DNA from 2 places in the Tardiphaga sp. 709 genome. Region 1 is predicted to be linked to the other one. Evidence: riboswitches for the same ligand, from Rfam matches in the RefSeq annotation. Region 1 holds a riboswitch; the other holds the start of a gene.
What was found. A riboswitch is a leader RNA that binds a small molecule or an ion and turns the genes downstream of it on or off. The one in region 1 is predicted to bind S-adenosylmethionine.
Positions count from the first base shown of each region.

Region 2: another riboswitch for S-adenosylmethionine. It lies ahead of RSO67_RS14385 (homoserine O-acetyltransferase); the one in region 1 lies ahead of RSO67_RS19775 (O-succinylhomoserine sulfhydrylase).

Region 1 covers NZ_CP135529.1:4,055,931-4,071,505, reverse strand. Annotated here, with positions in the region: gene RSO67_RS19825 (hypothetical protein) at 1-128, opposite strand, end outside; gene RSO67_RS19820 (sorbosone dehydrogenase family protein) at 257-1,597, shown strand; gene garD (galactarate dehydratase) at 1,600-3,144, opposite strand; gene RSO67_RS19810 (NAD-dependent epimerase/dehydratase family protein) at 3,306-4,160, shown strand; gene RSO67_RS19805 (aldo/keto reductase) at 4,180-5,172, opposite strand; gene RSO67_RS19800 (LysR family transcriptional regulator) at 5,312-6,205, shown strand; gene RSO67_RS19795 (outer membrane protein) at 6,437-7,096, shown strand; gene RSO67_RS19790 (Crp/Fnr family transcriptional regulator) at 7,440-8,135, shown strand; gene RSO67_RS19785 (hypothetical protein) at 8,573-8,779, shown strand; gene RSO67_RS19780 (2'-deoxycytidine 5'-triphosphate deaminase) at 8,796-9,902, opposite strand; SAM riboswitch at 10,010-10,089, shown strand; gene RSO67_RS19775 (O-succinylhomoserine sulfhydrylase) at 10,172-11,353, shown strand; gene RSO67_RS19770 (SGNH/GDSL hydrolase family protein) at 11,506-12,477, opposite strand; gene RSO67_RS19765 (SGNH/GDSL hydrolase family protein) at 12,477-13,235, opposite strand; gene RSO67_RS19760 (OpgC domain-containing protein) at 13,232-14,488, opposite strand; gene apaG (Co2+/Mg2+ efflux protein ApaG) at 14,719-15,111, shown strand.
Region 2 covers NZ_CP135529.1:2,924,119-2,939,693, forward strand. Annotated here, with positions in the region: gene metW (methionine biosynthesis protein MetW) at 1-628, opposite strand, end outside; gene RSO67_RS14385 (homoserine O-acetyltransferase) at 631-1,833, opposite strand; SAM riboswitch at 1,921-2,000, opposite strand; gene RSO67_RS14390 (chorismate mutase) at 2,204-3,055, shown strand; gene hisC (histidinol-phosphate transaminase) at 3,082-4,185, shown strand; gene RSO67_RS14400 (prephenate/arogenate dehydrogenase family protein) at 4,187-5,125, shown strand; gene RSO67_RS14405 (DUF2125 domain-containing protein) at 5,252-6,442, opposite strand; gene RSO67_RS14410 (gamma-glutamylcyclotransferase) at 6,570-7,127, shown strand; gene RSO67_RS14415 (lysophospholipid acyltransferase family protein) at 7,287-8,060, opposite strand; gene RSO67_RS14420 (YdcF family protein) at 8,087-8,812, opposite strand; gene RSO67_RS14425 (ABC transporter permease) at 8,893-9,864, opposite strand; gene ftsE (cell division ATP-binding protein FtsE) at 9,857-10,516, opposite strand; gene RSO67_RS14435 (MJ0042-type zinc finger domain-containing protein) at 10,645-11,508, shown strand; gene RSO67_RS14440 (response regulator) at 11,524-11,901, shown strand; partial or broken gene RSO67_RS14445 (TIGR02302 family protein) at 12,093-14,707, opposite strand; gene lysA (diaminopimelate decarboxylase) at 15,029-15,575, opposite strand, start outside.

The DNA of each region.
Region 1 (15,575 bases):
GCATCTGCCGTGCCGCGGCGCGTGACCGTGGTCAGGATCAGGCCGGTGAAATAGGCGTGATAGAGATCGGCGACGCTACGCCAGCGCGTCCAGGTGGCTTCGTCGCTCGTATTTGTCGGTCCGGTCATCGTTTCTTCCCTGATTGTTGGGAAGGACCATAGCCGCGCATCACTCCGGCTTCACATGAAATTCATGCAGGGAGGTCGAACGTTCCTGCATCGCGCGCATTTTATGTCCTCAGCCACAAGGACATTCCATGCGCCAGAAATTCCTGCTTTCCGCCTGTCTCGTCGCCCTGGCGCTGCCGCTGGCCGGATGCAATGAGAAATCCACCATCGCATCCGGCGAGGATTTCGGACCGTCGCCGAAGCTTGTCGAGCCCAACAAGTCGCTTATTCCAACGGTCAATGTCTCCAAGGCGGTCGGCTGGCCCGCCGGCGCCAAGCCGAAGGCTGCTGACGGCATGACGGTCAACGCTTTTGCGCGCGGGCTCGATCATCCCCGCACGGTCTATGTGTTGCCCAATGGCGATGTGCTGGTGGCAGAAAGCAATGCGCCACCGAAACCGGAAGATGGCAAGGGCATCAAGGGCTGGGTCATGAAACTGGTGATGGGCCATGCTGGCGCGGGCACGCCGACAGCAAATCGCATTTCGCTGCTGCGCGACGCAGACGGCGACGGCATCGCCGAGACCAGGACAGCGTTTCTCGAAGGGCTCAACTCACCCTTCGGCATGGTGCTGGTGGGCGACGAATTCTTTGTCGCCAATGCCGATGCCGTGGTGAAGTTTCCCTACAGGACCGATGATACTAGGATCACAACGCCTGCCGTGAAGGTGGCTGACCTGCCCGGCGGCCCGATCAATCACCACTGGACCAAGGATCTCACGGCGAGCCCCGACGGCACCAAACTTTATGCAACCGTCGGCTCCAACAGCAATGTTGGCGAGAACGGGATAGATGCCGAGAAAGACCGCGCCGCAGTGCTCGAGATCGACCGCGCGACCGGCGCCTCACGCGTCTTCGCATCCGGCCTGCGCAATCCCAACGGCCCGTCGTGGCAGCCGCAAAGTGGCGCGCTGTGGGTCACCGTCAACGAGCGCGACGAGATCGGCAGCGACCTTGTGCCGGACTATATGACCTCGGTGAAGGATGGCGGTTTCTATGGCTGGCCCTACAGCTATTACGGCCAGCATGTGGATGTCCGCGTGCAACCGCCACGTCCCGATATGGTCGCCAAAGCCATCGCGCCGGATTACGCGCTCGGCGCGCATACCGCGTCGCTCGGCCTAACGTTTAACACCGGCGATCTCTTCCCTGCCAACATGAAGAACGGCGCTTTCATCGGCCAGCACGGCTCGTGGAATCGGCGCCCGCAAAGCGGCTACAAGGTGATCTTCGTGCCCTTCACTGACGGCAAGCCATCGGGCAAGCCGCAGGATGTGCTCACCGGCTTCCTCAATGACGGTGGTGAAGCGCAGGGCCGCCCGGTCGGAGTGCGCGTCGATAGCAAGGGCGCATTGCTGGTGGCTGACGATGTCGGCAACACGATCTGGCGCGTGACGCCATCGGGCGCGAAAGCGGCGTCACTGCAATAAGATCAGGTGACCGGTGCGGGGTTGAACAGCACCAGATCGTTGTGCAGCCCCCACTTGTCCGCCCAGACCTGCTTGCGGCCACTGGCGACGTCGAGGATCAGCTGGAACAGCTCCCAGCCGGCTTCTTCGATGGTCATTTCGCCACTGGCAATGCGGCCGGCGTCGAAATCGATCAGGTCTGACCAGCGTTTCGCCAGTTCGGTGCGCGTCGAAACCTTGATCACGGGCGCCTGTGCCAGCCCATAGGGCGTACCGCGTCCCGTGGTGAATATCTGCATCTGCATGCCAGCGGCGAGCTGCAACGTGCCGCAGACGAAATCGCTGGCCGGTGTTGCTGCAAACAGCAGTCCCTTCGTCGTCGCGCGTTCGCCCGGGCCGATGACGCCGCTGATCGCTGATGATCCGGACTTAACGATCGAGCCGAGCGACTTCTCGACGATATTGGCGAGACCCCCCTTCTTGTTGCCGGGCGTCGTATTGGCGCTGCGATCGGCGCCGCCCCGCGCCAGATAGGAGTCGTACCAATCCATCTCGCGTATCAGCGCTCGGCCGACATCGGCATTGATGGCGCGTCGCGTCAGCAGCTCGATGGCATCGCGCACTTCGGTGACTTCGGAGAACATCACCGTTGCGCCGGCGCGCACCAGCAGATCGCTGGCGAAGCCGAGCGCCGGATTGGCGGTCACGCCGGAAAACGCATCACTGCCACCACATTGCAAGCCGATCACGAGGTCGGAAGCCGGACAGGTCTCCCGCTTGCGCTGGTTCAGGATTTTCAAGCGCGCTTCGGCCATGGTGATGATGGTATCCACCATATCGCCAAAGCTCTGATTGCCCTCGTCTTGCAGACGCATCATGCTGGAAGGATCCTCCTTCGGCAGCAAACGCTCCGGTGCGAGCTTCTCGCAGCCAAGGCCGACCACCATCACCTCGCCGCCGAAATTCGGATTGCGCGCGATGTTCTGCAGCGTCCGGATCGGGATATAGGCATCCGGCGCATTGATGGCGACGCCACAGCCATAGCCATGGGTGACGGCGACGACGTCATCGACATTCGGATAGCGCGGCAGCAGCTCGGCCTTGATGCGCTTCAGTGCAAATTCAAGCGTGCCGGCGACGCACTGCACCGAGGTGCTGATGGCGAGAATGTTCTTCACGCCGACGGAGCCGTCGCGATTGCGAAAACCTTCGAATGTGTAGTCGTTCAGCGGCGGCTGCGGTTCGGGAACCGCATTGGCAATCTCAAGGCTGTCGAGGTCCGGCGCATCGGGCATGTGGATACGCGCCTCCTCGACCCATTCGCCGGCCGAAATCATATCCAGTGCATAACCGATGATCTCGCCGTAGCGGATAATCGGCGCATCCTTGGCGATATCTTCCAGCGCCACCTTGTGCCCCTGCGGCACGAAATGGCGCAGCTCCAGACCACCTATCATCCTGGTGCCTGCAGGCAGGCCAAAATCATTGACGATGATGGCGACGTTGTCGCGCGCATTCAGTTTGATGTAGCGCGGCGCATATGCATCTGCTGCCAGCGTGGTGGCCATCGCCTTGTCCTTCCCAAATCTGCCGGCATTCGCGCCGGTCTCGTAGCAGAGCAGTAGCACAAAAGATGACGGTGTCGCGCACTTGACCGGCGCGCTTTGCACCCCGAATGATGACCTTTAAACGGGCCGATCCGCCCGATTTATACAGAAATGGGATGAACGTGCGTCTTTTCGTCTTCGGGCTCGGCTACAGCGCAAACCGCTTCCTCGCGCAGCATGGCGGTCAATTCACCGGGATTGCCGGCACCGTCCGCACGGCCGGCAAGTCGGCAGCCTTGGCGCCAGCCCGCGATATCGAGACGCTCGTCTTCAACCCGGACGTCGCCGATCCCCGCATTGCCGATTACCTCGCAAAGGCCGACGCACTGCTCGTCTCGATTCCGCCCGGCGCGGACGGCGATCCCGTGTTGCAGACTTTTGGCTCCGAGATTGCCGCCAGCGGCATCCGACGGATCGTCTATCTCTCCAGCGTCGGGGTTTACGGCGACCATCAGGGCGCCTGGATCGACGAAACTGCCCCGGTTTACGGCGAGGGCCGGCGCAAGGCACGCATCGATGCCGAAGCCGGCTGGTCTGCCGTGGCCGGCAATCGCACGACAATTCTGCGCATCGCTGGCATCTACGGCCCCGGCCGCAATGCGCTGGAAAATCTCAAAGCCGGCAAGGCCCATCGCATCGTCAAGCCGGGTCAGGTATTCAACCGCATTCATGTGGATGACATCGCGGCGGCCATCGCCGCTGCCTTCGATTACGCGAAGACCGGCATCTGGAATCTGTGCGACGACGAACCCGCGCCGCCGCAGGACGTCGTGACATTTGCCGCTTCGCTGATGGGAATCGCGCCGCCGCCCGAACAGAATTTCGATGACGCCGAGATGAGCCCGATGGCGCGCAGCTTCTATGCCAGCAACAACCGCATCTCGAATGCACGGCTGAAACGCGAGCTCGGCGTGAAGCTCGCGTTTCCGACCTATCGCGAAGGCCTCACGGCGCTGTGGCAGCAGCGCGAGACTTAAGCAGCGCGTGACCTGCGGACTACCGGCCGGTCATCGCCTCCAACCTGTCCGGATAGCGGTTACCCTGCACGGTGATTTTTGCAGCAGCGCTGTCAATGTCCCGCAGATCGTCTGATGTCAGCTCTATAGCCGCCGCACCGAGATTTTCCTCAAGCCTATGCAGTTTCGTGGTGCCCGGGATCGGCACGATCCACGGCTTCTGGGCCAGCAGCCATGCCAGCGCTATCTGTGCCGGCGTCGCCTGCTTCCGTCTGGCGATCTCGCCGAGCAAATCAACCAGCGCCTGATTGGCCTTACGCGCTTCGGGCGTGAAGCGCGGGAGAATGTTGCGGAAATCACCGCTGTCGAGCGTCGTGCTCTCATTCATGGCACCCGTGAGAAAGCCCTTACCGAGCGGGCTGTAGGGGACGAAACCGATCCCGAGTTCTTCGAGCGTCGGCAGCACTTCCTTTTCCGGGCCACGCGTCCACAGCGAATATTCGCTCTGGATGGCAGTGATCGGCTGCACGGCATGGGCGCGGCGAATTGTCGTCACGCCGGGTTCGGACAGGCCAAAGTGCTTCACCTTGCCCTCGGCAATCAGATCCTTCACCGCACCGGCCACATCCTCGATCGGCACGTCGGGATCGACGCGGTGCTGGTAGAACAAATCGATGGCATCGATATTCAAGCGTTTGAGCGATGCTTCGGCGACCTCGCGAATATGCGCGGGTCGGCTGTCGAGACCGACCTGCTGACCGGTCGCGGGATCGAGCCTGAAGCCGAATTTGGTGGCGATGACGACCTGATCGCGAACCGGCGCGAGCGCTGCGCCGACGAGTTCTTCATTGGTGAACGGACCATAGACTTCGGCGGTATCGAAGAACGTCACGCCGCGCTCGACAGCCGCGCGGATCAGTGCGGTCATTTCTGTTGTGTCGGCCGGAGGCCCGTAGCCGAAGCTCATCCCCATACAGCCGAGCCCGATGGCCGAGACTTCCAGTCCATTGCGTCCGAGTATGCGTGTCTTCATGTCAAATCTCCTGTGCCGTCCGGCCAATGAGCGGCTCCCGCACTGGTGGGATGTTGCCGCCGACATGCGACATCTGGAGATCGTGCGCCCATGAGACTAGATGATATAATCTGCACGCACTTATCAGCCGGATTCATGAATGGCCCGCCAGACAATCGACGACCTCCTTGCTTTCTTCGCCGTCGCGAAAGAAGCGAGCTTCACGCGCGCAGCCGCCAAGCTCGGCGTCTCGCAATCCGCGCTCAGCCACACCATTCGCGGCCTTGAGGAGCGGCTCGGACTGCGGCTCCTCACCCGAACGACCCGCAGCGTGGCGCCGACCGAGGCGGGTGAACGCCTGATCCGGACGATCGGCCCGAAGCTGGAAGAGATCGACGCCGAACTCGCGGCTGTCACGGAGCTGCGCGAGAAGCCGGCCGGCACTATCCGCATCACCACCGGTGAGCATTCCGCCGAGACGATCATCTGGCCCGCCCTCGCGAAGTTGCTGCCACGCTATCCCGACATCAAGGCCGAACTCGTCGTCGATTACGGCCTCATCGATATCGTTGCGGAACGCTACGATGCCGGCGTTCGCCTGGGCGAACAGGTCGCAAAAGACATGATCGCCGTCCGGATCGGGCCGGACTTTCGCATGGTCGTGGTCGGCGCACCGTCCTACTTCGCCAAACGCCCGCTGCCGAAACGCCCGCAAGATCTCACCGCGCATGACTGCATCAATATCCGTCTGCCGACCATGGGCGGCCTCTATGCGTGGGAGTTCGAGAAGCGCGGGCGCGCTTTGAAAGTGCGCGTCGATGGCCAGATCGTGTTCAACAACATGTCGCTGCGCCACAAGGCGGTGCTGAGCGGACTGGGGCTGGCCTATTTACCCGAGGATCGCGTGCGCGATCACATTGCCTCAGGCCGGCTTGTTCAGGTGCTGGACGATTGGTGCCAACCGTTCTCGGGCTATCACCTTTATTATCCGAGCCGCCGGCAATCGACACCCGCATTTGCGGCGCTGGTTGAAGCGTTGCGTTACCGCGGCTAATGGGGGATCAATGTCGGGTTCCGTCGCCTTAATCCGAACATGATTGAAGCGAAATCGCACATCGTGAAAAGTTCCTGAATCAATTTGGGCAATGCTGTGTCGTAAGCGCGACGCGGCCGCCAAAGCTGCCTTTTTCGTTTGGAGCTCTGTTGCACGCGTGTGACAGCAATCACTGCGCAATAGTCTAGGTTCGCCTTCGTCATCCCCGTTGGGATTGAGAAGGAACACCTGATGAAGAAGCTTCTACTGTCTACCGCTGCTCTGGCCCTCGTCGCCTTGGCTGCTCCTGCGTCTGCTGCTGACCTGGCTGCACGCCCCTACACCAAGGCTCCGGCCTATGCTCCGGCTACTCCGATCTACAACTGGACCGGCTTCTACATCGGTGGTCACGTCGGCGGCGCGTTCCCGGGTGAAGACAACGCACTGATCGGCAGCCGCGACGGCACGTTCATGGGCGGTGTGCAGGGTGGTTACGACTACCAGTTCGCGCCGAACTGGGTGTTCGGTCTCGAAGCCAATTACAGCTTCAAGGACACCAACAGCAACTTCGACAATCGTGGCCTCGGTTCGGTCACCGGTCGTCTCGGCTACACCTGGGGTCCGGCCCTGGTATACGCCAAGGGCGGTTACGCCTGGGCTGACTCGCGCTTCACCAATGGCTTCGGCGGCAACGGCGGTCGCGATGGCTACACGGTTGGCGGCGGTCTCGAATATCTGTTCACCCAGAACTGGTCGGGCAAGGTCGAATATCAGTATTACGACTTCGGCAACGTCACCTTCCTCACGCCAGCTCTCGCTGTCGGCGGATTCAAGAACGACGAGCACACGATCAAGGCTGGCCTGAACTATCGCTTCAATCTGGGCAATTTCGGCGCAGGCTTCGTTCAGTAAGCCTGACGATCTATCGTCTACTTCGTCTCCAGAAAAAACTTAGGCCCGCAGCGATGCGGGCCTTTTTTTGGTGCCAGGAGAGATCAGGGAGGTTGCGAAGCACATACCTCGTCCAAAGCGAGAAATATTATATTTCGGCGCAATCGTCTTAAGCGCCTGAATGAACTTGGCTATCCGGGGTCTGCCAATCGTGATTCCGCGAGATGGCCTGCCGGCACGGCTTGGCGCCGCCCATTCTCGCATCCGGCACCCCATATGTACGGTAACCCGCGTGGAACGTGCTCTCGGAGCGTATTCCAACCCCCTTGCGGAAGCGGCCCGACCGATCGGGCAGGAAACCTGCATGCTGTCGCCGAATTCAGGCGGTCCCTTGGACAACAAGCTGCTCTCGACCTTGCCGCGCTCCGAACTCGAGATGCTCCTTCCCAATCTTTCAACCCGGAATCTCCCGCAAGGGCAGGTGTTGCTGGAATCCGGTGAGGAGTTCGACCAGATCTACTTCCCTCACAGCGGGATGCTCTCCTTGCTCGTTGTCATGCAGGACGGCAAGGCCATCGAGACATCGACGGTCGGACGTGAGGGCGTCGTCGGGGCGATGGCGGGAATCGGCCTCTACAAGTCGTCGGTCCGCGTCGTCGTTCAGCTTTCTATGACCTGCACGCTGATCGCGGCATCGCAGTTGAGGAAGGCAGTCGCGGCGAACGAGGTCATCCGGAAGCTGTGCATCGACTACAACGAAGTGCTGCTTATGCAGTCGCGCGTCACCGCCGGCTGCAACGCGCTACATCCCATCGACCAGAGGTTCTGCCGCTGGCTGCTCCAGTCGTCCGATCGTGCCGCAAGCGATACGGTCGAGCTGACGCAGGAGTTCCTTTCCGAGATGCTGGGTGTGCGACGTACGTCGGTCACGGACGTCGCGAGCAATCTGCAGAAGGCGGGCATCATTACCTACGCGCGCGGGACCATCAAAATACTTGACCGACAGAAGGTCGAAGACTTGTCGTGCGAGTGCTTCCAAAGGCTTTCAAGCGCTAACTAAGCCAGTGTCGAACACCGGACTGATCCAAAGCCCGAGGTTCCGCGAATTAATGATGGAACCGGAGAATTATGTCGACTCTCCGACATATGGAGCGCATGGTCCGCCATCACCGAGCTGCACATCGGCTTTTGTCGGTGACTGAGAGCATCGTGCTCCCGCCTGTTACACAGGGGTGCACCATGATTGAAATTCGGCCCGAACCGAACAATCTCACTTCAAGCGAACGTCCGCGCTGCCCCAGATGCATGTCCCGCATGATGCTCGCCCGGATCGGTCCGGGGTCGTCGGGGGTGGACTCGCGCTCGTTCGAATGCGGGTCATGCGGCCATTTCATCAAAGCCTTGCTTGCCGAAGACCCTATGAAATCCAGATCTGCAGGATGGCTCGACGCCGACCTTCGCGCGCCGAATTAGGCACGCCGTGAAAGGACAAGCACGATGCGCAACAGGCAGAAAATGGTCTTTCTTTCGGCCGATCACCTGGATATCCAGGCGGCTTCCCGGACCAGCGAGGCCGCATTGCTGCCGCCCGGCGAAGCGCGCGATCACGCTCTGAAGAGCGCCGCGCAGTTGCGCACTTACGCCGCGATGAAGCGGGCATTATCGCCGTCGCCTGCGGCATTGGTACAGACTGCGAAGCGTTGACGCGACGACGCCCCCGTCAGACCTTGAAGTGCTTCGAAAGTTTCAGGCTCTGGCCCTGATAATTTGAGCCGATGCGCTGGCCATAGAGGGCATCCGGACGATCCAGCATGCGCTCATAGACCAGACGGCCGACGATCTGGCCGTGTTCGAGAATGAACGGCACTTCGCGCGAGCGCACTTCGAGCACGGCGCGCGAGCCCTTGCCGCCGGCGCCATCATGGCCGAAGCCGGGATCGAAGAAGCCGGCATAATGCACGCGGAATTCGCCGACCAGCGGATCGAACGGCACCATTTCGGCGGCATAGTCCGGCGGCACCTGCACCGCTTCCTTGGAGGCGAGAATGTAGAACTCGCCGGGATCGAGGATCAGCGTGCCGTCCTTGCGCGCCGAGATCGGCTCCCAGAATTCATTGACGCTGTAGCCACCGCGACGATCGATATCGACCACACCGGTATGACGCTTGGCGCGGTAGCCGACGAAGCCCGAGGCGTTTTCGCCAGAGAGATCGACCGATAGTGCGAGGCCGTTGTTCAGATCCGCCGTCTCGCTATCAACTAGCGGCTCCTGCGCGTGGAGTTCTTCCAGCGCTTCGGTATCGAGCACCGCATCGCCGACGCGGAAGCGCACCTGCGACAGACGCGAGCCTTCGCGCAGCAGGACTGGAAATGTCTTCGGGCTGATCTCGGCATAGAGCGGCCCGTGATAGCCCGCACCGATCACATCGAACCGTCTGGTGCCATCAGCAATCACCCGCGTGAACACGTCGAGGCGTCCCGTGGAGCTCTTCGGATTGGCGGCGGCGAAGATGTTCGGCGGCAGCGCCAGACTTTCAATCAGCGGCACGATGTAGACGCAGTTGGTCTCCAGCACCGCACCGTCGGACAGATCGATCTCGTGCAGCTTCAACTCGTCGATGCGCTCGGCGACGGTCGAATTCGGCCCCGGCAGGAAGCTGGCGCGCACGCGATAGGCGATGGAGCCGAGCCGCAGATCGAGGCTGGCAGGCTGGATCTGGCTCTCGACGAAGGGATATTCCGGCAGGATCAGGCCAGCATCGGCCATCGCTGCAATCATGCGGTCGGGCAGAATTCCATCGGCATCGGGGGCAAGCGTAAACGGCACAGGTCTCGTCCTTCGGTCGTCCTTCAGCGAGAATACACTGAAAAATAGCGACTTTACCGGTTATCTCAGCCCCGCCTTGACGAAAAGGGCAAGCGGGAATATGCACATCGTTATCCCGTGGTGATTTGAGCCGGCCGGCTTGCAGCCACGTAAAATAAGTCGCTAAACAGGCCGGGGACACATGTCCTTCCAGCATGCGATCCCGGCCTGAGGACGTCCGTCCAGGCCGGTTTTTTGTGCCCGTGTTACGCGGGTACGTTGGAGGTCACATGTCTACGAAGTCCTATCGCCCCGAAACCCGGCTCGTTCATTCCGGCGCGCTGCGCTCACAATTCAACGAGACGTCCGAAGCCCTCTTCCTCACGCAGGGCTTCATCTACGAGACCGCAGAAGCCTGCGAGGCGCGGTTCAAGGGCGAAGATCCCGGTTTCATCTATTCGCGCTTTTCGAATCCGAATACGTCGATGTTCGAGAGCCGCATGATCGACCTCGAAGGTGCGGAGGCTGCGCGCTCGACGGCCACCGGCATGGCCGCCGTGACCACCGCCATTCTCGCGCCGCTGCGCATGGGCGATCACGTCGTTGCTGCGAAAGCCCTGTTCGGGTCCTGTCGCTACGTCATCGAGGAGTTGCTGCCGCGCTATGGCATCGAATTCACCCTCGTCGACGGCCTCGACCTCGACCAGTGGCAGAAGGCGATGCGCCCCAACACCAAGTCGCTGTTCCTGGAAAGTCCGACAAATCCGACGCTCGACGTGCTCGACATATCTGCCATCGCTGACATCGCCCATGCCGGCGGCGCGCGACTGATTGTCGATAACGTGTTCGCGACGCCGCTCTGGCAGAGCCCACTGGCGCTCGGTGCAGATGTCGTCGTGTATTCGGCAACCAAGCACATCGACGGTCAGGGACGTTGTCTCGGCGGCATCATCCTGTCGTCGAAGGACTTCATCGACGAGCATATTCATAACTATCTGCGCCAGACCGGCCCCTCGATCTCACCATTCAATGCGTGGACGCTGGTGAAGGGACTGGAGACGCTGGCGATCCGCGTCGAGCGGCAAACCCAGACGGCCGCGGCGATCGCGGATGTGCTGGCCCAGCATCCGAAGATTTCGCGATTGATCTATCCGGGCCGCGAGGACCATCCGCAGGCGACAACGGTGAAGAAGCAGATGCGCGCCGGCTCGACGCTGATCGGCTTCGAGGTGAAGGGCGGCAAGGCAGCGGCGTTCCGCGTCCTCAATGAGCTGAAGGTCGCCCGGATCTCCAACAATCTCGGCGATGCCAAGAGCCTCGTCACGCATCCGGCGACGACGACGCATCAGCGCCTGCCGCTGGAAGCACGGCTCGAACTCGGGATCACAGAGGGCTTTATCCGCTTCTCGGCCGGCCTCGAGCATCGTGACGATCTGATCGAGGATCTTGAAGCGGCGCTGGCGAAGGCTTAGCCAATCTCTCCATCGTCATTGCGAGGAGCACTTGCGACGAAGCAATCCAGACTTTCTTTCAAGCAAGACTGGATTGCTTCGCCCAAACGAATTGCTTCGCAATTCGCCAAGGCTCGCAATGACGGCTGAGAGGTATTCGCCCCTCTTCGAACTTACAGCGGCTTCTGCGCCTGCTGAATCTGCGGCTCGTTGATGCCGAGCTTCACCTGGCCGACCGACTTGATGATGTTGTCGCCGAGCAACTGCGCGAAGCAGGCATAGCCCCAATCGTTCATATGCAGGCCGTCGGCAATGACAAAGCTGTCGAACGACATCTGCTGGCCTTCGTGCCATTCCTTCATCACTTCGAAGCGCGGGAAGATGCCGACCTTGCGCAGTTCGGCCACCTTATGCAGCAGCGAGACCATCTTGCTGGTGCCTTCGGGACGCGTATTCACCAGCGGCGAATATTGCGGATCGACCAGCACCAGATCGGCGCCCGCCGCCTGAATGCGGGCGACGCCGTCTTCCACCATCTTGCTGGTTTCGCCGGGATCGAGATTGCGCAGCACCGCATTGGTGCCGACCTGCCAGATCACGAGATCAGGCTTCGAATTGATCACTTCGCTCTGCAACCGCGCCATCATTTCCGGCGCGTCTTCGCCGCCCTTGCCGCGGTTGAGCACGGTGATATTGGCCGAGGGATAGGCGCGATGCAACTGCGCTGCGAGGCGGTTCGGATAGGTGAATTCCGGCGCCGTCGAACCGTAGCCTTCGGTGGAGGACGAACCGAACGCAACAATGACCACGGGCTTGCCGGCAACAAGCTTGCTGGCCACATGCGGCAGCGCGCCCATCGCCTTCATGCCGCCTTTCGGCGCGCGGCAGGGGACGCGGCTCAAGATATCGGTAGCGGTCTTTGCGACTTCCTTGACCTTGTCGATGGCCTTCGCAGCGACGCCCCTCTTCGCGGCGTCCGCGGGATCATTGACCGCAACGCTTTGGTCGGCGCCCTTGCTGTCAGCCGGGGCGGCCTGCGCCGCTTCGGCGTGCGCGATGGACGATGAGATCGGGAGTGCGAGAGTCGTAGAGGCGGCAAAGGCAGCGACGACAGCAAAGCGAGACAAATGGCCGACGAAACTCATTAACGCTGAATCCTCAAATCCGCTGCTTTGATCTTGGCCGCATCGACGACAAAGGTCGAAAGCGCCCGGCCAAGACAATCATGCACCCGCCTCGCCAGCTCCATGCCGGGCGACGCGCTGAACAGGTCAAAATCACCGCTCTCATTCCAGTGCCGCATGATGGCGAAACGGTCGAACAGCGGGACGTCGTGCTGCTGCGCCACCACGCGCATATTATCTAGGTAGGCGGAGCCGGAAATCATCGTCTCCGTGCGCGGACTGTACTGCAGATTCATTAAAATGACGTCAGTTCCGGCCTTTTGCATGACGGCAACGCCCTCATCCAGGGCGTTCCGGAAGTCCTCGGCGTCGGCCTGTTTCATGGCATCCACGGTTCCGGTCTGCCAGATCACCAGGTTCGGCTTCTTGTCCGTCACCAGCTGTTCCAGGGTCGGAGCCATTTCCTCGGCGGTCTTCTTGACCTGCAGTTCCAGCGCCACGTTCACCTCGACGCCCGGCAGCTTCTCCTTGAGATAGGTCTGTAGCCGGTTCGGATAGGCCGCGGAGTGGTCGGAGACCCCGATCACCGAGGATCGGCTGCCAATGACCAGAATATCGAGCCTTCCGCCCGGTTTTGCCGCGGCCTCGACCTTGGGCAGGGTGCTTTCGGATGTCAGGAGGTAGGCAGGAACCTCACAGGTATGCGCGGGCGGTTCGGCCCGGACAGGAGCCGCCACCAGCAGGCCAGCCAGCATCGTGAGCCGCAGAACGGCCTTCATGCTTCCCCTCCTGCGAGATCCGCGTCGGATCGTTTGGCGCGGGATCCGCCTTTGACAGTGACGCCCTTGTACCACGAAAACACCCAGGCGGCGGTTGACATAACAACTATGCCGAGGAAGCTGATCAGGGCATGCATGCCGGCTCCGCCGGCGACCTCAGCCAGCACGAAATGGCCGGCAAAGGCCAGGAACACCCCGATACAGAAAATTTCGAGGGAGTGCTGGCCGCACAACACCATCGGCCGCAGCCAGACCGATTTCAGCCCCGGCCACTCCTTGGGCAGGAAACGGACGGTGAGCGCCGCCAGCGCCAGGAAGTGGGCGAAGCGCAGCACGTCGAGATCGGTCTTGTTGATGGGATACATCCACTGCTCGATGACCTTCGGCAGCAGATGATGGATCTGCGGAATGTACCAGGTCAGCGTCACCCAGAACGCCGCCAGAAGATAGGCCACGCAGAGCCACAGCGTGATGTTGGATGACAGTATCCGCGACATCCTGACGGCGCCGCCCAGTGCACACCAGGCGCCGAACACGAACAGCAACTGCCAGGCGAACGGATTGAAGGCCCAGACGCCGTTCGGGTAGGCGGTCAGATGCAGGTCGAATTCCCAGGTCAGCGCATAAAGACCGACCGACAGCGCCAGCGTGAGATCGGCGCGGCGCCGCATCAGCCAGAGGATCGGCGGCAGGAACAGCATGAGGACGATATAGAGCGGCAACACGTCCATGTTCACCGGGCGAAATTTTAGCAACAGCGCCTGAACGATGGTCACATCGGGCTGTTTGAGAAAATCGAGAATTCCCATTTCCTCGGAATAGAGCGGGTTCTCGAACCGCGTCGCAACATAGGAGATTTCCGCGAGGAAGATCGTGAACAGGAAGACGTGGGCGACATAGATCTGCCAGACCCGCTTGAAGATGCGCGCGCTGGCGACCAGCGTGCCCTGCTCCTGCATCGCGCGGCCATAGACGAAAGCGGCGGTATAGCCGGAGATGAAGATGAAGATCTCGGTAGCGTCACTGAAACCGTAATTACGGATCGTCAGCCAGGTCAGGATATTCGGCGGCAGGTGGTCGATGAAGATCAGCCACAGCGCCAGCCCGCGAAACAGATCGAGACGCAACTCACGCTCGGTGCCTGCAACGGGAAGCGACACGGTATCGGCACGCGCCGAGGCCCGCGACGCGGATACGTGCATTGACGTGTCTGCGTGGAGCTGGTCGGCGATCGGATCGACAACAGAGGTCATTCAGCACCGCTCAACGGCAATCGTCGCATAATGAAAATTAACCGTCCCACCACACGCAGGCCATTTGCATGGGACGATCCGTCACGTCATAACCAAATCAGGGATCGATTATGCGGTAACTATGTTGAAACAGCGATGGCCCGCCGGCGTTGGACGCCGAACTTCACGTGATTTGGCCAAAGGCGCGGTTTTCGCTATGCTTGCGACGTATTTTGAACGATGACACCGCCATGTACCGCGCCATAACACGACAGATCGAAGTCACCGTCGAACCGAATTTCATGCCCGAACGCTCGTCGCAGGAGAAGCGCGAGTTCTTCTGGTCCTATACGGTCGTCATCACCAATGCCGGCAAAGAGACCGTGCAGCTGAAGACCCGCCACTGGATCATCACCGATGCGGCCGGCCGCATGCAGGAAGTGCGCGGCGAAGGCGTCGTCGGCGAACAGCCCGTGCTCGGCCCCGGCGAACGCTTCGAATACACATCGGGCGTGCCGCTGCCGACGACGTCCGGCTTCATGGAAGGCACCTATCAGATGGTGACCGATACCGGTGAGCCGTTCGAGATCGACGTGCCGCTATTTTCGCTGGACGGACCGGACAGGAAGCGTGTGCTGAATTAGGGGCAGGTCTTCTTCTCCCTCCCTCAAGCGGCGAAGCTGCGCTGAAGGGGGATATCGCTGGCGCCTGTGCGCCATCGCAGATTCAACTGTCAAACAGCCACTGTTCTGGAGAGCCTTGTCCTTCAGACATGCGTCATCGCCCCCATTGTTTGCGGCGCGGGGGCGCCGTCGTGCTTCGCATTCCCGCCCCCTTGCGAGAGGGCGTGCGGAACGCCGGGTGCCCGTTGCACCCTTGGGCCTGATGCGAATGCGGTCTTCCGCAAAGTTGGTGCATCAGGACTTTCGGAGGCGCCGAGCAAGTGCCCGACGTTCCGCATACGGTGTTTTTTCAGCCTGCTTGCACTTTGCCTTGGCGAACGGTCCGATCACCAAAATGATGGTCCCACGGCGGAGGGACAGGGAGCCTCAAGCGAGTAAGCCGGACGCGTTTCGAGTTGGTCGTCCGTCACACTGTCCAGAGGGTC
Region 2 (15,575 bases), 1.1 Mb from region 1:
TGTTCCAGAACCACCACGGCGCATTGAGGCGGAGCGGACGGCCATAGAGATCGAGTGCAACGGCACGCTCCATCTTCACGTTGATCTCGTCGCACAGAACAACGAAATCCTTGATGGTGCAGAAGTGGATGTTCGGCGTGTCGTACCACGTCGCGGGCAGATTCTCCGTGCGCGGCATCCGGCCGCCGACAAGCAATTGCACGCGCATCTTCCAGAAGCCGAAATTCGGAAACGACACGATCGCGCTGCGGCCGATGCGCAGCAGATTTTCCAGCACGACACGCGGCTGCCGCGTCGCCTGCAGCGTCTGCGACAGGATCACGTAGTCGAACGCATCGTCGGGATAGTTGATCAAGTCCGTATCGGCGTCGCCCTGCACCACTGCGAGGCCTTTGCCGACGCAGCGGTTGACGCCTTCGCGCGACAATTCGATGCCGCGGCCGTCGATGCCGCGGCTCTCCAGGAGCTGCAGCAGATCGCCATCGCCGCAGCCGACGTCGAGCACCTTCGAGCCCGGCCTGATCATCTCCGCGACCAGGAGGTGATCGCCACGATAATCCTGCGTGCCGCGCGGCGCCGGCGTCGCCACCGCAGAATTCAGCGGCAAGACTTGTTGTGGAAACGCCATCTCTATGTCCCCGTAACAGGCAGGCCGCGCACGGAGGCTGCGGAGTTCAGAAATGCACCGGCGATATCGAGGAACTCGGGCACGTCGAGCAGGAAGGCATCATGGCCCTTGTCGGTTTCGATCTCCGCAAAGGACACGCGGACGCCGCCGGCATTCAGCGCGTGCACGACGTCGCGCGATTCCGCCGTCGGGAACAGCCAGTCTGATGTGAACGACATCAGACAGAAGCGCGTCTGCGTATCGCGAAACGCTTCCGCAAGCTTGCCGTTGTGATCGGCTGCGATATCGAAGTAGTCCATCGCACGCGTCAGATAGAGATAGGAGTTGGCATCGAAGCGCTCGACAAAGGACGAGCCCTGATAGCGCAGATAGCTCTCGACCTGAAAATCCGCATCGAAGGAGAATGTCGGCAACTCCCTGTCCTGCATGCGGCGGCCAAACTTGCGGTGCAGAGCGGCATCCGACAGATAGGTGATATGCGCGGCCATCCGCGCGACGCCGAGGCCGCGATGCGGATGCGTGCCTTCCTCGAAATAGCGCCCGCCGCGCCAGTCGGGATCGGCCATCACGGCCTGACGGCCCAATTCATGGAACGCGATATTCTGCGCCGAGTGCCGCGTGCTGCAGGCAACCGCCAGCGCGGAGAACACGCGCTCCGGATAGGCCGCAGTCCATTGCAGCGTCTGCATGCCGCCCATGGAACCGCCAACGACGCAGAACAGTTGGCCGATACCGAGACTGTCGATCAGCATCGCCTGCGCGCGCACCATGTCGGGAATGGTGATGACCGGGAAATCCAGTCCCCAGATCTTGCCGGTGGCGGGATTGGTCGAGGCCGGACCGGTCGAGCCCATGCAACCGCCGAGCACGTTCGAACAGATGATGAAGTAGCGTTCGGTATCGAGCGCTTTACCGGGGCCGACCAGCGTCTGCCACCAGCCGGGTTTGCCGGTGATCGGATTGATATTGGCGACGTGCTGGTCGCCGGTCAAAGCGTGGCAGACCAGGATGGCGTTGGATTTGTCGGCGTTGAGCGTTCCGTAGGTCTGATAGGCGATCTGGAACGGGGCGAGGTCGATGCCGCAGTCGAGCCGCAGCGGCTGATCCATGCCAAAACCCGCGACCAGCGAGGTCGGATGATCGGCTTCATGTCCACGCTCATCGGGGCGGACAACCGGACTCTTCACCAGTTCGACATTTACCATCTTGATACCGGCCTCCTCAGGAGGTTCTCAAACCAAAACCGGAATCAGGCCATAAAAAACCCGGCCTGAACAAATAGCTCGGCCGGGATCAAACTGTCCCCGGCCTGTTTAGCGAGTTGTTTAACGTGGCTGCAAGCCGGCCGGCTCAAATGACCACGGAAGAACCCAGAAACTAGTCCCACACCCGCCTGCCGTCAATATGGGCATCCCCCGGTCAAATTGCCCAACTGCCCTGCGGCCAAATCCTCCATGTTTTCTTTGCTTTCCGGCACCGTCTTACCTAATCAATGGCCGTGCCCGCCGGCTCCCCGGAGCCGGCCCGGCAAGCTTGACGGGACCTATCACGCCTCCCGTCCCGAAGGTTTTGAACATGTCGAAATTACCACCCGCTCCGCCCTCGCTGGATGAACTGCGCAAAGAGATCGACAGCATCGACGCGCAGGTTCACGCCCTGTTGATGCAGCGCGGCGACATCATCGACCGGCTGATTTCGGTGAAGCAGACCCAGGAGGTCGGCTCCGCCTTCCGGCCGGCGCGCGAGGCCGACATGATGCGCCGTCTGGTGCAGCGCCATCGCGGCATCCTGCCGATCGACACCGTCGAGAGCATCTGGCGGGTGATCATCTCGACTTTCACTTACGTTCAGGCGCCGTTCTCGGTGCATGCGGATCTGTCGCTCGGCGAAAGCGCTATGCGGGATTCCGCGCGCTTTCATTTCGGCTTCACCGTACCTTACGTCGCGCATTTCAGCGCCGCCGCAGCGGTCGAGGCCGTGGCCAAGTCCAAGGGCGATCTCGCGCTTGTCTCGGCGACGTCCAGCCGCACGCCATGGTGGATTCCACTGGAAGCCCAGGGCGCGCCGAAGATCATCGCACGCCTGCCGTTCATCGAACGCGCCGACCATCCGGCCGCGCTTCCCGTGTTTGTGGTGTCGCGCGTCGCCGACAGCGCCATGGTGACCGAAGTCGAGATGTGGAGCGTGCGAGTATCCGGCTGGAATGCCGAGACCGCGCGCGCGCTGTCGCCGCTGGCCGAAATCGTCGCCGTGCCGGATACCGCCTTTGACGGTGCAGCGCTGCTGATCTCAATCACCTCGGCCTCGAGCCTCGACAAGATCAAGTCGGCGCTGATCGAGGCTGGTGCCTCGGTGCGCTCCACGGCTCTCGTCGGCAGCCACGCAACCCGCTATACCGTGCCCGCCGGCGGCGCACCGCGCTCGTAAGCCAATCTGACGTTCTGGAGTTGAAGATGTCCCGTCCTGTGCCGAAGCCCGGCATTCTCGATATCGCGCCCTACACCCCTGGCAAGAGCCCGGTGGTGGAGCCGGGCCGCAAGACCTACAAGCTGTCGGCCAACGAGACGCCGTTCGGCCCATCGTCGCGCGCCAAGGACGCCTTTGCCACCGCTGTCGCGCATCTCGAGGATTATCCGGAAGGCACGTCGAAGGTACTGCGCGAGGCGCTCGGCCACCGCTTCGGCCTCGATCCCGCGCAGATCATCTGCGGTGCCGGCTCCGACGAAATTCTCAACCTGATTGCGCATGTCTATCTCGGCCCCGGCGACGAGGCGATTTCGACCGCACACGGCTTCCTGGTCTACCCAATCGCTACCCAGGCGAACGGCGCCACCAATGTGGTCGCTCCGGAAACCAACTTCACCTGCAACGTCGACGCGATTCTGAACTGCGTCACGCCGCGCACCAAGCTGGTGTGGCTGGCGAACCCGAACAACCCGACTGGCACCTATCTGCCGTCCGCCGAGATCAAGCGCCTGCGCGCCGGCCTGCCGGAGCACGTGCTGCTGGTGCTCGACGCCGCATACTGGGACTACGTGACCAAGGGCGACTACGACAACGGCCTGGAGCTGGCGAAGACCACCGAGAATACCGTCGCCACCTACACCTTCTCGAAGGTGCACGGCCTGGCCGCCTTGCGGATCGGCTGGATGTTCGGCCCTGCGCACATCGTCGATGCGATGAACCGGATTCGTGGGCCGTTCAACGTCTCGGCGCCGGCAATGATGGCCGCAGTGGGGGCGATCGAGGACACCGGCCATGTCGAGATGTCGCGCACATACACCGCCAAGTGGATCGGCATCCTGACCGAGGAAATCACCAAGCTCGGCATTGAGGTGACGCCAAGCGTAGCCAATTTCTTGCTGATGCATTTTCCGGCGACCGGCAAGACCGCAGCGGATGCCGATGCGTTCCTGACCAGGCGCGGGCTGGTGCTGCGCGCCGTAACCAATTACGGCCTGCCGAACTCGCTGCGCATGACCATCGGCACCGAGGAAGCCAACAGGTTGGTGATAGAGACGCTGCGTGAATTCATGGCATCGAATTCGGGGCAATGACGTGAGCGCCACGCCGCCCTTCAAACGTATCGCGCTGATCGGGCTTGGCCTGATCGGCTCGTCGCTGGCGCGCGGCATCCAGCAGCTCGGCCTTGCCGGTGAATTGGTTGCCACCGACAATTCGGCGGCCGTGCGCGCGCGCGCCGTCGAGATCAAACTCGCCGATCGCATAGCCGACGACAATGCCAGCGCGGTAAAGGATGCCGATCTCGTCATCGCCTGCGTACCCGTCGGCGTGGCGGGCGACGTGGCAAAGAGCATCGCGGCGCATCTTTCGCCTGGCGCGATCGTCTCCGACGTCGGTTCGGTGAAAGCCTCCGTGCTGCATGCGATGTCGGAATATCTGCCGGACAACATCCACTTCATTCCCGCGCATCCGGTCGCCGGCACGGAAAACTCCGGTCCGGATTCCGGCTTCGCCGAATTGTTCAGCAATCGCTGGTGCATCCTGACGCCGCCTGAGGGCGCGGATCCCGCAGCCGTCGAGAAGCTCACCGGCTTCTGGGCTGCACTCGGCGCCAATGTCGAGATCATGCAGGCCGCGCATCACGACTTGGTGCTCGCGGTCACCAGCCATCTGCCGCATCTGATCGCTTATACAATCGTAGGCACGGCCGACGAGCTCGAAGACGTCACGAGGTCGGAAGTGCTGAAGTTCTCCGCGGGCGGTTTCCGCGATTTCACCCGTATCGCAGCATCAGACCCGACCATGTGGCGCGACGTATTCCTCGCCAACAAGGACGCGGTGCTGGAAATGCTCGGTACCTTCCAGGAAGACCTGTCGAAGCTGACCCGCGCCATCCGCCGCGATGACGGCGATGCGCTGTTCGAGCATTTCACCCGGACGCGTGCGATCCGCCGCGGCATCGTGAGTATCGGTCAGGATGAAGCGGCGCCGGACTTCGGGCGCAAGCATCAGGCCCTGACGAAGAAGGACTGAGCGCAGGACCAACAGCCGTCATTGCGAGCGAAGCGAAGCAATCCAGCCTTACTTGCTTTGCGGCTTCTGGATTGCCGCGTCGCTTCGCTCCTCGCAATGACGTGGAGAGGCCGGTGAACCTCACGCCTAAAACAACGGCGGGATCTGCGCCACGCGCAGCGGCCCGAGGAACACCGCGCCATCGACGAATTTCAGCGGGAACGACCGCGCCGCTTTACCTTCCAGGACAGCCGCAGTCCCGATCGAATTGACGCCGGCGGCAAGGCCGCTGCCGGCGTTCTTGCGTACGACATTGCCGAGACCGGGGATCGCGCGATCCAGCGCACCGAGGATGTTGTTGACGTCCTGCGATTTCACGCCGGGCGCAATGCGATCCAGCGCCTCCTGAGGCACGCCCATCTCCAGCAACTTGTCGATCCCGAGGGCGGCGATAGCCTTGTCCAGCCCCGCCACGGTCATCTGCAATTCGCCGTCGAGATTGCCCGCGGCGGTCAGACCGAGCGAGCCCGTCGCCAGCGAGAGGATCTCGCCCTGCTGGACGCGCGACTGCACGATCTCGACGCGCCCACCTGCAGCCTGAAGCTCGCGGAAACGCTGCGGCCACGGCTTGGGCGAGACATCCTTGAGGCCGCTGAGCAATGCGCGGATATCGGCATCGAACGGCGCTGCGAGGATCGGATGAACATCGGCAATGCTGCCGCTCCTGATCTGCAGGGCCGTCTCGATCACCGGTTTGTCCGGCGTCGAATTCACTGCCGTGCGGCCGTGCAATTCGACCTGTTTGGCGCGCGCGGTCGGCGCCTGCACCGAGCCGGCGAAGCGGTCGAGCGACACGTCGTCGAACACGATGTCGGCGCTGTCAGGCGTACCCGGCAGACCGGTGATGCTGCTGCGGGCGGAGCTCCAATTCATCACCATCGCCGGCTGACCGCGATCGGACAGGACGGCCGGCGCGGTGAATTCGGCGACCAGGAGCCGCGGCGTGTAGATCTGCGCAACCACGACGATCTCACCGAGCTTCGCGGTGATCGGCACCTGCGTCGCATTCTGGGTGGCCGTTTGCGAGGTCAGCGAAACGCTGACACCGCTGCAGCGGACTTCGAGCCGGAACGGAAAGCCGGAGACCGAACGGTTGGCGCAATCATAGACGCGGCCAGCCGCGGCCTCGCGGGCGCGCCAGATATCGACGTTTTCGTCGACCTTGGACGCGGCATAGAACCAGAAGCCGCTCCACGCCGCCGCAAGGACGACGATGATGACGGGCAGGATGAAAATCGGCCAGAGGCGGCGCTGGGTGGGCTGTGCATATTCGGACATGGCGGGACGTAGATCGCATGATTTTGTCAAATCGGCGATCCCTTTCATGGGGTTATCCTGTCGTCGCAGGGCCACATTGCAGGAAATCAAGATCGCCCGGGCCCAAGGTTTCTGCTAGGTCGGCAGGATGACCGCGAAAATCACCGCCGAGCCCGATTCCGACAGCGATCTCTGGGTGTTCGGCTATGGCTCGCTGATGTGGCGGCCGGGCTTCGAGTTCATCGAACAGGTCCCAGCCCGGCTGATCGGCGAACATCGGGCGCTCTGCGTCTATTCCTTTGACCACCGCGGCACGCCGGAAAAGCCCGGCCTCGTGCTCGGCCTGGACCGCGGCGGCGCCTGCCGCGGCATTGCCTTTCGCGTGGCCGCCAAGCTGCGCCACGACACCATCGCCTATCTCAGGGAGCGCGAGCAGACCACCCATGTCTATCGCGAGGTCATGCGCTCGGTCTGGCTGGATGACGTGGAGCGCACCCGGGTCAGCGCGCTGGCCTATGTGGTCGATCGCGGCCATGTGCAATATGCCGGACGATTGAGCCTCAGCGAACAATTGCACTTCGTGCGGCAGGGCCACGGCCGTTCCGGGCTGAACCGCGATTACGTGCTGTCGACCGTGAAGGCCATCGAGGCCGAGGGTTTTCGCGACGCGCAGCTCCATCAGCTCGCAGCCATGCTGCACGAGTGAGATCTGTCTTGCCCTCTCCCCTTGTGGGAGAGGGTGGATCGACCGCGTTAGCGGTCGAGACGGGTGAGGGGTAGCCACAGGCTCCGCGCCCTGCGGCTACCCCTCATCCGTCGCGGCCTTCGGCCGCGCCACCTTCTCCCACAAGGGGAGAAGGGAAGATCACGACTCCTTCACCGCCACATTCGGCACGCGCCCGAAGATCGTCGCCTGCTCCGCGCGCGCCTCGGCAACGATGCGATCGGTGGCTGCCTCGATCGACGTGCTGATCGCCGCGATGAATTCCTTGCGTGGCAGGCCGGGCGGCAACGGGTCGAGAAACTCCACCACCAGCGTGCCGGGATAGCGCAGGAAAGTGCGGCGCGGCCAGAACAGGCCGGAATTCAGCGCCACCGGCAGACACGGCGCGCCGGATTTGGCGTAGATCTGCGCGACACCGGGTTTGTAATCCGGTGGTGCCTCGACAGGCCGACGCGTGCCTTCGGGAAAGATAATGAGCTGACGGCCGAGCTGGATTTCTTCGGTGGCGCGCTTAGCCATATCGATGAGCGAACGCGCCCCGCCATCACGATCGACGCCGATCATCTTCGACTTCTTGAGGTACCAGCCAAAGAACGGAATCTGCCCGAGCTCGCGCTTGTAGATGAACAGCGGCCGATCGAAGAACGGCATCAGCGCGAAGGTCTCCCACATCGATTGATGTTTCGAGGCGACCACCAGCGGCCCCGCCGGAATTTTCTCGAGACCGCGATAATCGACCCTGGTATTGCAGACGATACGCATGAGCCAGATGCTGCTGGTCGCCCACGCTTTCGCGATCGCCATGAAGGCGCGCGGCGGCATCACGAAGGTTGGAATCGCCACCAGGATCCAGAACACCAGCAGCACATAGAACAGCACGTTGTAGATCAACGAACGCACGAATATCGAAGTCATGGTGTTCCGATCAGCTCAATTGCAGTTCAATTCGCAGACGCCGTGGCCGGCCGGCGTTGCGGCGCGTCGCTCTGCTGGTCGCTGCCGGAATCCGGCATCAGATCAATGCCGATATTCGCCAGCCGCACCCGCGCTTCAGCCGCGAGATATTTGACATATTCCGATAGCAGCAACCGCAGCGTCGGGCCACTGGTCCACCACGGCTCGTCACGCCATTTGTCGCCAATCACCGAGAACGGAATCAGCTCGATATCCGGCATCTCATGTGACATTTCGACGATCGCGCGCGGCATGTGATAATTCGAGGTCACCACGATCAGCGACTTGAAGCCGCGCTCATGGACCCAGCGTTTGGTCTCCACCGCATTGCTGCGGGTATTGACGGCGGAGCGATCGAGATCAACGCAACAATCCAGCAGCCGCTGGCTGTCCGGTAGCGTGCGCGAGATATTGGCCGCACCGTTGGTGGGATGCACGCCGGAGATCAGCAACCGTTTGCCGAAGCCATTGGCGAGCAGTTCGAGCGCGTCCGCAACGCGCGACGACCCGCCGGTCAGGACCACGATGCCGTCGGCATTGGCGGATGGCTTTAATTCGCCACTGCGGAGTTGCGCAAGAAACGCAACGAAGCCGATGGCGCCGACCATGAAAGACAGCGCGAACGCGACCACGAGTGCCGCACGGATGACGCGCCGCCGCGGTGGCGCGGCGACGTGCATCCCCGTGGTGTCCTGGTCGTCGAGCAAGGTCATCGGTCTGGCGTTTGGTCCTTTGGCAGCAATCTTAGGTATTTTTCGGCGCCTTGGCGATGCCACCGCCGGTGCCTGACGCGTTACTCGATATCGTTCAGCGTCGAGAACAATGTGCGGCGCGATGCCCAGGCGGTAATTCCTGCTATCAACAGCGCCTGCCCTGCCACCGCGAGATAGCCTGACGACCGCAGCGAGAACGTCCCGAGCAATGCGGCGAACTGGTCGCCCACCGGCGTGCCGGAAAACCAGCTCGCGATCGACTCCGAAAATCCGAACATCAGCATCGCGGCACCGCCGCCAATGATACCGCCCTGCAGGCCAAGCCGCAGAAAGTGGCGGAAGAAGCGATTGGCGATATAGCGGTCGCCCGCGCCGACGAAATGCAGCACTTCGACGATCGGCCGGTTCGCCGCCATCGCGCCGCGCGTCGCAAAGGATACAGAGATAATGGTGGCGATAATAACCAGCGCAAGGATGCCGAGCCCGGCCAGCACCGTTGCCGATGTCATCGAGCGCATCCGCTCCACCCAGGCGCGATGATCGTCAACGCTGGCCGAGGGCACAGCCTGCGTCACCCGTTTGCGCAAACCAACGATATCGAGCGCCGCGCCTGGAGTGACGCGCGCAATGATCACGCGCGGCACCGGCAGGTCGTCGAGTGACAGTCCCGTGCCCAGCCACGGCTCCAGCAACTGCGCCGATTGCTCCCGGCTATAGGGCTGCACCTCGACAATCCCCGGCTGGCCGCGAATGGCATCGGTCACCGCCTGTGTATCGCGGTCGAGATCGCGGCCGCCCACCGGCTTCACCTGGATCGTGATTTCGCTGGCGACTTCCGATTGCCACTCCGACGCCGACGCGCTGATCAATAGCACTGCGCCTGTGGTGATGGAGGCGAGGAAGGTCATGATGGCGACGACGGCGACCAGCGCGCGGCCGGCGATCGAACCGCGCGGCACGATCGGGGATGCATTGCGCGCCTTCGCCGGGACCTGCGGGCGATCGGTGCCGAGGTCCATCAGCGGGCCGTGTTCTTCGCCGATTCTACTCATAGATATGCAGCCGGCCTTGATGCAGCACCATGCGCCGCGCGTCGTATTGATCCATCAATGTAATATCGTGGGTTGCGATAATCACCGCGGTGCCCGACTTGTTGAGTTCGATGAACAGCCGCAGCAGACGCCGGCCCAGCGTCGGATCGACGTTACCCGTCGGCTCGTCCGCCAGCAGCAGCATGGGCCGCGCAATCACGGCGCGCGCAATGGCGGCGCGCTGCTTCTCGCCGCCCGACAGGATCGGCGGCAGTGCGTCCATGCGGTCGCCGAGGCCCACCCATTTCAGCAGATCGATGACTTCGCGCCGGTAGCTGGACTCCTCACGCCCCATCACCCGGAACGGCAGCGCGACATTCTCATAGGTCGTCATGTGGTCGAGCAGACGGAAATCCTGCAACACGATACCGATGCGCTTGCGCAGGTCGGCGATCTCGTCCTTGCCGAGCAGCGAGATATCCTGGCCGAACAGATTGACCAGGCCGCGGGTCGGCCGCAGCGACAGGAACAGCAGGCGCAGCAACGAGGTCTTGCCGGCGCCGGAGGGACCGGTCAGAAACTGGAACGAATGCGCAGGGATCTGGAAATTGAGGTCGCGCAGAATCTCCGGGCCAAGCCCGTAGCGCAAACCAACATTTTCGAACCGGACCACATTCAGCTCCGTTCGATGGGTTCAAAAAGCCTCAAAAAGACGGTCAATTGCTTGTGCGGCCGTTATGGTTTCCGATTCGTTAACGGTCGTCTTGTAGCCTGCCGGCCATGTCATCGGCTATCGGCTCCATGCATATCGTTTGCCCCAATTGCACGACGTCCTACGCCGTGAACCCGGCCACGTTCGGCGATGCCGGACGGACGGTGCGCTGCGCCCGCTGCAAGGAAGTCTGGCTGGCGCGGCCGGAGGACCTCTCCCGTGCCGAAGCCCGTGTTCCCGCCATGGCGGCGAAGGCCAGCGAGCCCGATCCGAACGAGGACATGAGCGCCTGGGGCGTGACCGAGGATGACGACGCCTCGGCGCCAAACGTTCCGGTGGTCGAAAGCCCGTCGATTTCGGCCGACTGGCCGGTCGATGCCAATGATCGTACCGAGGAGGCCGACTGGGCCACACTGGCGCAGCACGACGCCGTGGCCGCGATGCGGGCCACTCCGCCATCGCGCCTTGCCGCGCTCCGCCGTTTCGTACCGTCGCTGCCGCGCCTGTTCGTCATGCCGAGGCACAGTCTGCCGATCGCTACCGCTGCCATGGCGTCGCTATTGCTCGCACTGGTGATCTGGCGCGTCGATCTGGTCAAGCTGATGCCGCAAACCGCGACTTTCTATCAGGCGGTCGGCCTCGACGTGAATGTGCGCGGCCTTGCCTTCAAGGACGTCAAGGTCACCACCGAGACCGTCGATGGCAAGTCGGTGTTGCTCATCGAGGGCCTGATCGTGTCAGAGACCCGCATCCCCACCGCATTGCCGCGCCTGCGTTTCGTGGTACGCGACGAGAAGGGGACTGAAATATATGGCTGGAACGCCGTGCTCGAACAGCCCGGCCTCAATCCCGGCGACAAGACATGGTTTCGATCGCGGCTGGCCTCGCCGCCGGCCGAGGGCCGCAGTATCGATGTGCGCTTCTTCAACAAGCGCGACGTCGCCGGCGCGTAAGTCTGAGGAGTTGTCGTGGCGCGTATCCTGATTGCAGATGACGAAGAATCGATGCGGCTGCTGGTCGGCCGCGCCATCGCCATGGATGGCCACGAGATCGTCACGGCCGAAGACGGCGCCGAGGCGCTGGAGATTCTCAACGAGCAGGGCGGCGCATTCGACCTGCTGCTGACCGACATCAAGATGCCTGTGATGGACGGCATCGCGTTGGCGCTGGCCGTCGCGCGCGATTTCCCCGAACTCACGATCCTGCTGATGACCGGCTATGCCGACCAGCGCGAACGCGCGACGGGCCTGAATGCGATCGTGCACGATGTGGTGACGAAACCGTTCTCGGTCGCTGATATCCGCACTGCGGTCGCGGACGCACTGGCGGTAAAGAACAAGGGATAGAGGGCTCTTTCTTATCCCTCCCCCAAGCGGCGGAGCCGCGCAGCGGGGAGGGTGGCTGGCCGAAGGCCAGACGGGTGGGGTCTCGCCCCACGTGAGAGCGCTGCTTGTGGCACCCCCACCCCGGCCTATCGGCCGACCCTCCCCGCAAGGGGGAGGGATGCTATTGCCGCCAGCGCTTCAACAGCTGCCCCTCAATAATCCTTCAGCAGCCGCTCGATATAATCCAGTTCGAGCTGCGGCCGGGTCGTGTCGCCGAGGCGACGACGCAATTCTTCCAGGATTCTCCGCACGCGCTGCACGTCGATCTCGCCGGGAATCTTCACCGTGAGGTCGTCGCCGAGTTCGCGGCCACGCAGCGGACGCCCGAGCGGATCGCTTTGCCGGCCACCGCTCTGCTGGCGGCCGGGATTGTTGCCGGGGCCGTCGTTCTGGCCTTCACCCTCGCCCTGCTGCATGGCCTGCGCGAGCTTCTGTGCGCCCTTGCGGAGCGCATCGAGCGCCTTGCCCTGCGAACCCACCGCGCCGTCGGCATTACCCTCGCCAAGCTGGCCACCGGCATCGCCCATGGCACTGTCGGCATCGCCGAGACCATCACCATCGCCGTCACCATCGGCGTCCGCCTGATCGTCGCCGCCTTGACCTTGCTGGCCTTGTTGCCCCTGCTGGCCCTTTTGCCCCTGCCCTTTTTGGCCCTTCTGACCCTGGCCCATGCCCTGCTTGGCGAGCTGGTCCTGCAGCTGCTTGAGGCGATCGCGCAGGTTTTGCTGATCCTGCTGCAGATCGCCCATACCCTGCTCGCCCTGCTTGCCGCGACGGCGCTCGTTGCGCTGGTCCTGGCCCTGCTTGAAGGTCTTGTCGCGCAACTGCTGCTGCTTGCGGATCATGTCCCCAAGCTCGTTCATCGCCTGATCCATCTCGCTGTCACCGGACTGGCCGGGCTGCGCCATCTGCAAGTTTTCCAGCATCTGCTGCATCTGTTCGAGCAACTGCTTGGCGGCGTCCTTGTCGCCGGAGCGCGACAGCCGCTCCATGCGCTCGATCATGTTGTTGAGGTCCTGCTGCCGCATCACCTTGGTGTTCTTGTCGAGCGGACGCGCCAGCTGCTGCGGATTCTGCTTCATCTGCTCGGCGAGCTGCTTCAGGAAGTTATCCAGCGCCGCGCGCAGGTTCTCGGTAAGCTTCTTGATCTCTTCGTCGCTGGCGCCGCGCTCCAGCGCCTGCTTCAGCGCGTCCTGTGCCGCCTTCAGCGCCTTGTCGACATCGGTGATGTCGCCGTCCTCGATGGTGACGGCGAGCGCCCAGAGGCTGGCGACGACTTCTTTCAGGGCCGCGTCGGTTCGGGCGCGTTCGATCTGGGTGGCAACACTGCGCAGCCCGAGATACTGACCGGCTTCCGGCGTGAAAGCTTCCGGCGCGATCATCAGGGCCTGCAGCGCGAAGGAGACCTGGCCGCGCTGATTGGCGTCGAGTGCCAGGATACGGCGCTGTTCGATCAGCGCGCGCGGCAACGGCTTGGTGAACAGCCGCTCCGGCAGCCGCATGTTGAACGGCTCGCTCTTGCCCTCGTTGCCCGACTCGTCCTTGGCCGTCAGCGTCAGCGTGACATCAGCGCCGGCATAGGGATCCTCGCTGAGATCCTTGACGGTCTGGCCGACACCGTTGCGCGTGCGCGCATTTGGCAGCACCAGCGCAAATGACGGCGCATCGAACAACGGCCGCGGCTTGGCGGCTTCCTTGATGCCATCCTTCGTCTCGGCGGGACGCGCCGCGAATTGCGCATGGGCTTCGGTAACGCCGTAGTCGTCCTCGAGCTTGTAGGACATCTGCAGCGAACCGCGCGCCTGACGCTCCGGGTCCTTGGCGAGCGCGATGGTCGGCGGACGATCGCCCGTTGCCGTGAACTTCCACTGCGGCTGGCCGGACGGCGCACGGACATGTGCTGTCCCGTCAGACGTGATGGTGAAATGCTTTTCGTTAGTGCCCTTCGGGGCTTCCGCCGTCGGCGCCACGTCAGCGACACCGCCGGTGAGAACGACATCAAGCGCACCGCCGCTGGAGCGCACGATCAGCGTCGAGCCCGACGGCACCGGCAATGCAGCGGCATCGGCAGTGGACGCATCCTTGTTGGCGGCAGACAAGATGATCGGCGGCTTGCCGGTGTAAGGCGGCGGCGTGATCCAGGCATCGACGCGCACATTCGCCGGCGCCAGCACGCCGTTCCAGTCGAACGCCGCCATGATGCGTGCGCCGCGCTCGCCACTGGCGGCAAACCAGGTGGCGAACAGCAGCACGACCACGATGGCGCGCAGCGCCCAGGGTCATGGATCGCGAGGCGCGGCGACGGCAGGCCAGCGCGGATTTTCTTGAGCGAGGCCAACGTACGCTCGCGCTGAACCAGCCACAGCGCCCGGGCCATCGGGTCCTGCGACGACAGCGTGTCGGTCAGCGCCGTTGCGGGGCGATGCGCAATCCCGGTGCCGCGATCGAGGCGCGACAGGCCCTCTTCACGCGACGGCCAGCGAAACTTCAGGAGAGGAACGAGCGTCGCCAGCGCAGCGATGACGAACAACGCAAGACCGATGGCACGCGCCGTGAAGGGAAGCGTCAGCCACAGACCGGCCCAGGACGCCACCAGAAACAACCCGACGACACTGAGCAGCCGGGCCAGATGCGGCCACCCCCGCTCCCAGCCAATCGCCAGCCGGGCACGCTGCAGCGCCTGCGCGAGCTGAAGCTGCGCCGCCGCCTGTCGATCGGCATTTGGATCGTGTGGTGGTTGTGGTCGGTCGGGGGGCGCAGCGCTCAACGACGATCTCCGATGTTACCGCACGACACACTAGCACGGCGGCGGCAATGAGGCATGGCACGGGGGCCATCCGTGCACATGCAAAGCCTGAGCCTAAGTCGATTCGGAGCGATTGGGGTCACGAAGGCGTGAGGGGTCTTTGTAAGGGAACGCCGGCCGTGCGCTCCCTCGCCCCGCTCTTGCGGGGAGAGGGTGGGGTGAGGGGCTCTTCGAGATCCGCCTACCTGCGCTTGAGCTTGAAGAGAGCCCTGGCCCCTCACCCGCCGCGAAGGCGCGGCGACCTCTCCCCGCGCAAGTGCGGGGAGAGGTAAAATCACCGCCTCACAACCAGGGCGCGGCCTTGTCCATGGCGATCAGCTGCTCGACTTCGATGCGCGGGCGGACCACCGCATACTGATCGTCCTTCACCAGCACTTCCGGGACCAGCGCGCGGGTATTGTAGGTTCCCGCCTGCACGGCGCCATAGGCGCCGGCGGTCATGATCGCGAGCAAATCGCCGGACTTCAACTCCGGCAGCTTGCGGTCGAGGGCAAGATAATCGCCGGTCTCGCAGACCGGGCCGACCACATCGACGGCCGACAGCTTTGCACCGGGTGCGGGCGCCGCTACCGGCAGGATCTCGTGATAGGCCTCGTACAAAGTCGGCCGGATCAGATCGTTCATGGCCGCGTCGATGATGACGAAGGTCTTGCCGTCACCATGCTTCACATGGATGACGCGCGCGACGAGAATGCCGGCATTGCCGACGATCATCCGGCCGGGCTCGAACATCAGCGTGCAGCCGAGATTATGCGTGACGCGCTTGACCATGGCCGCATAGGCCATCGGCTCCGGCGGCGCGGCGCGGTCCTCGTAATAGGGAATGCCG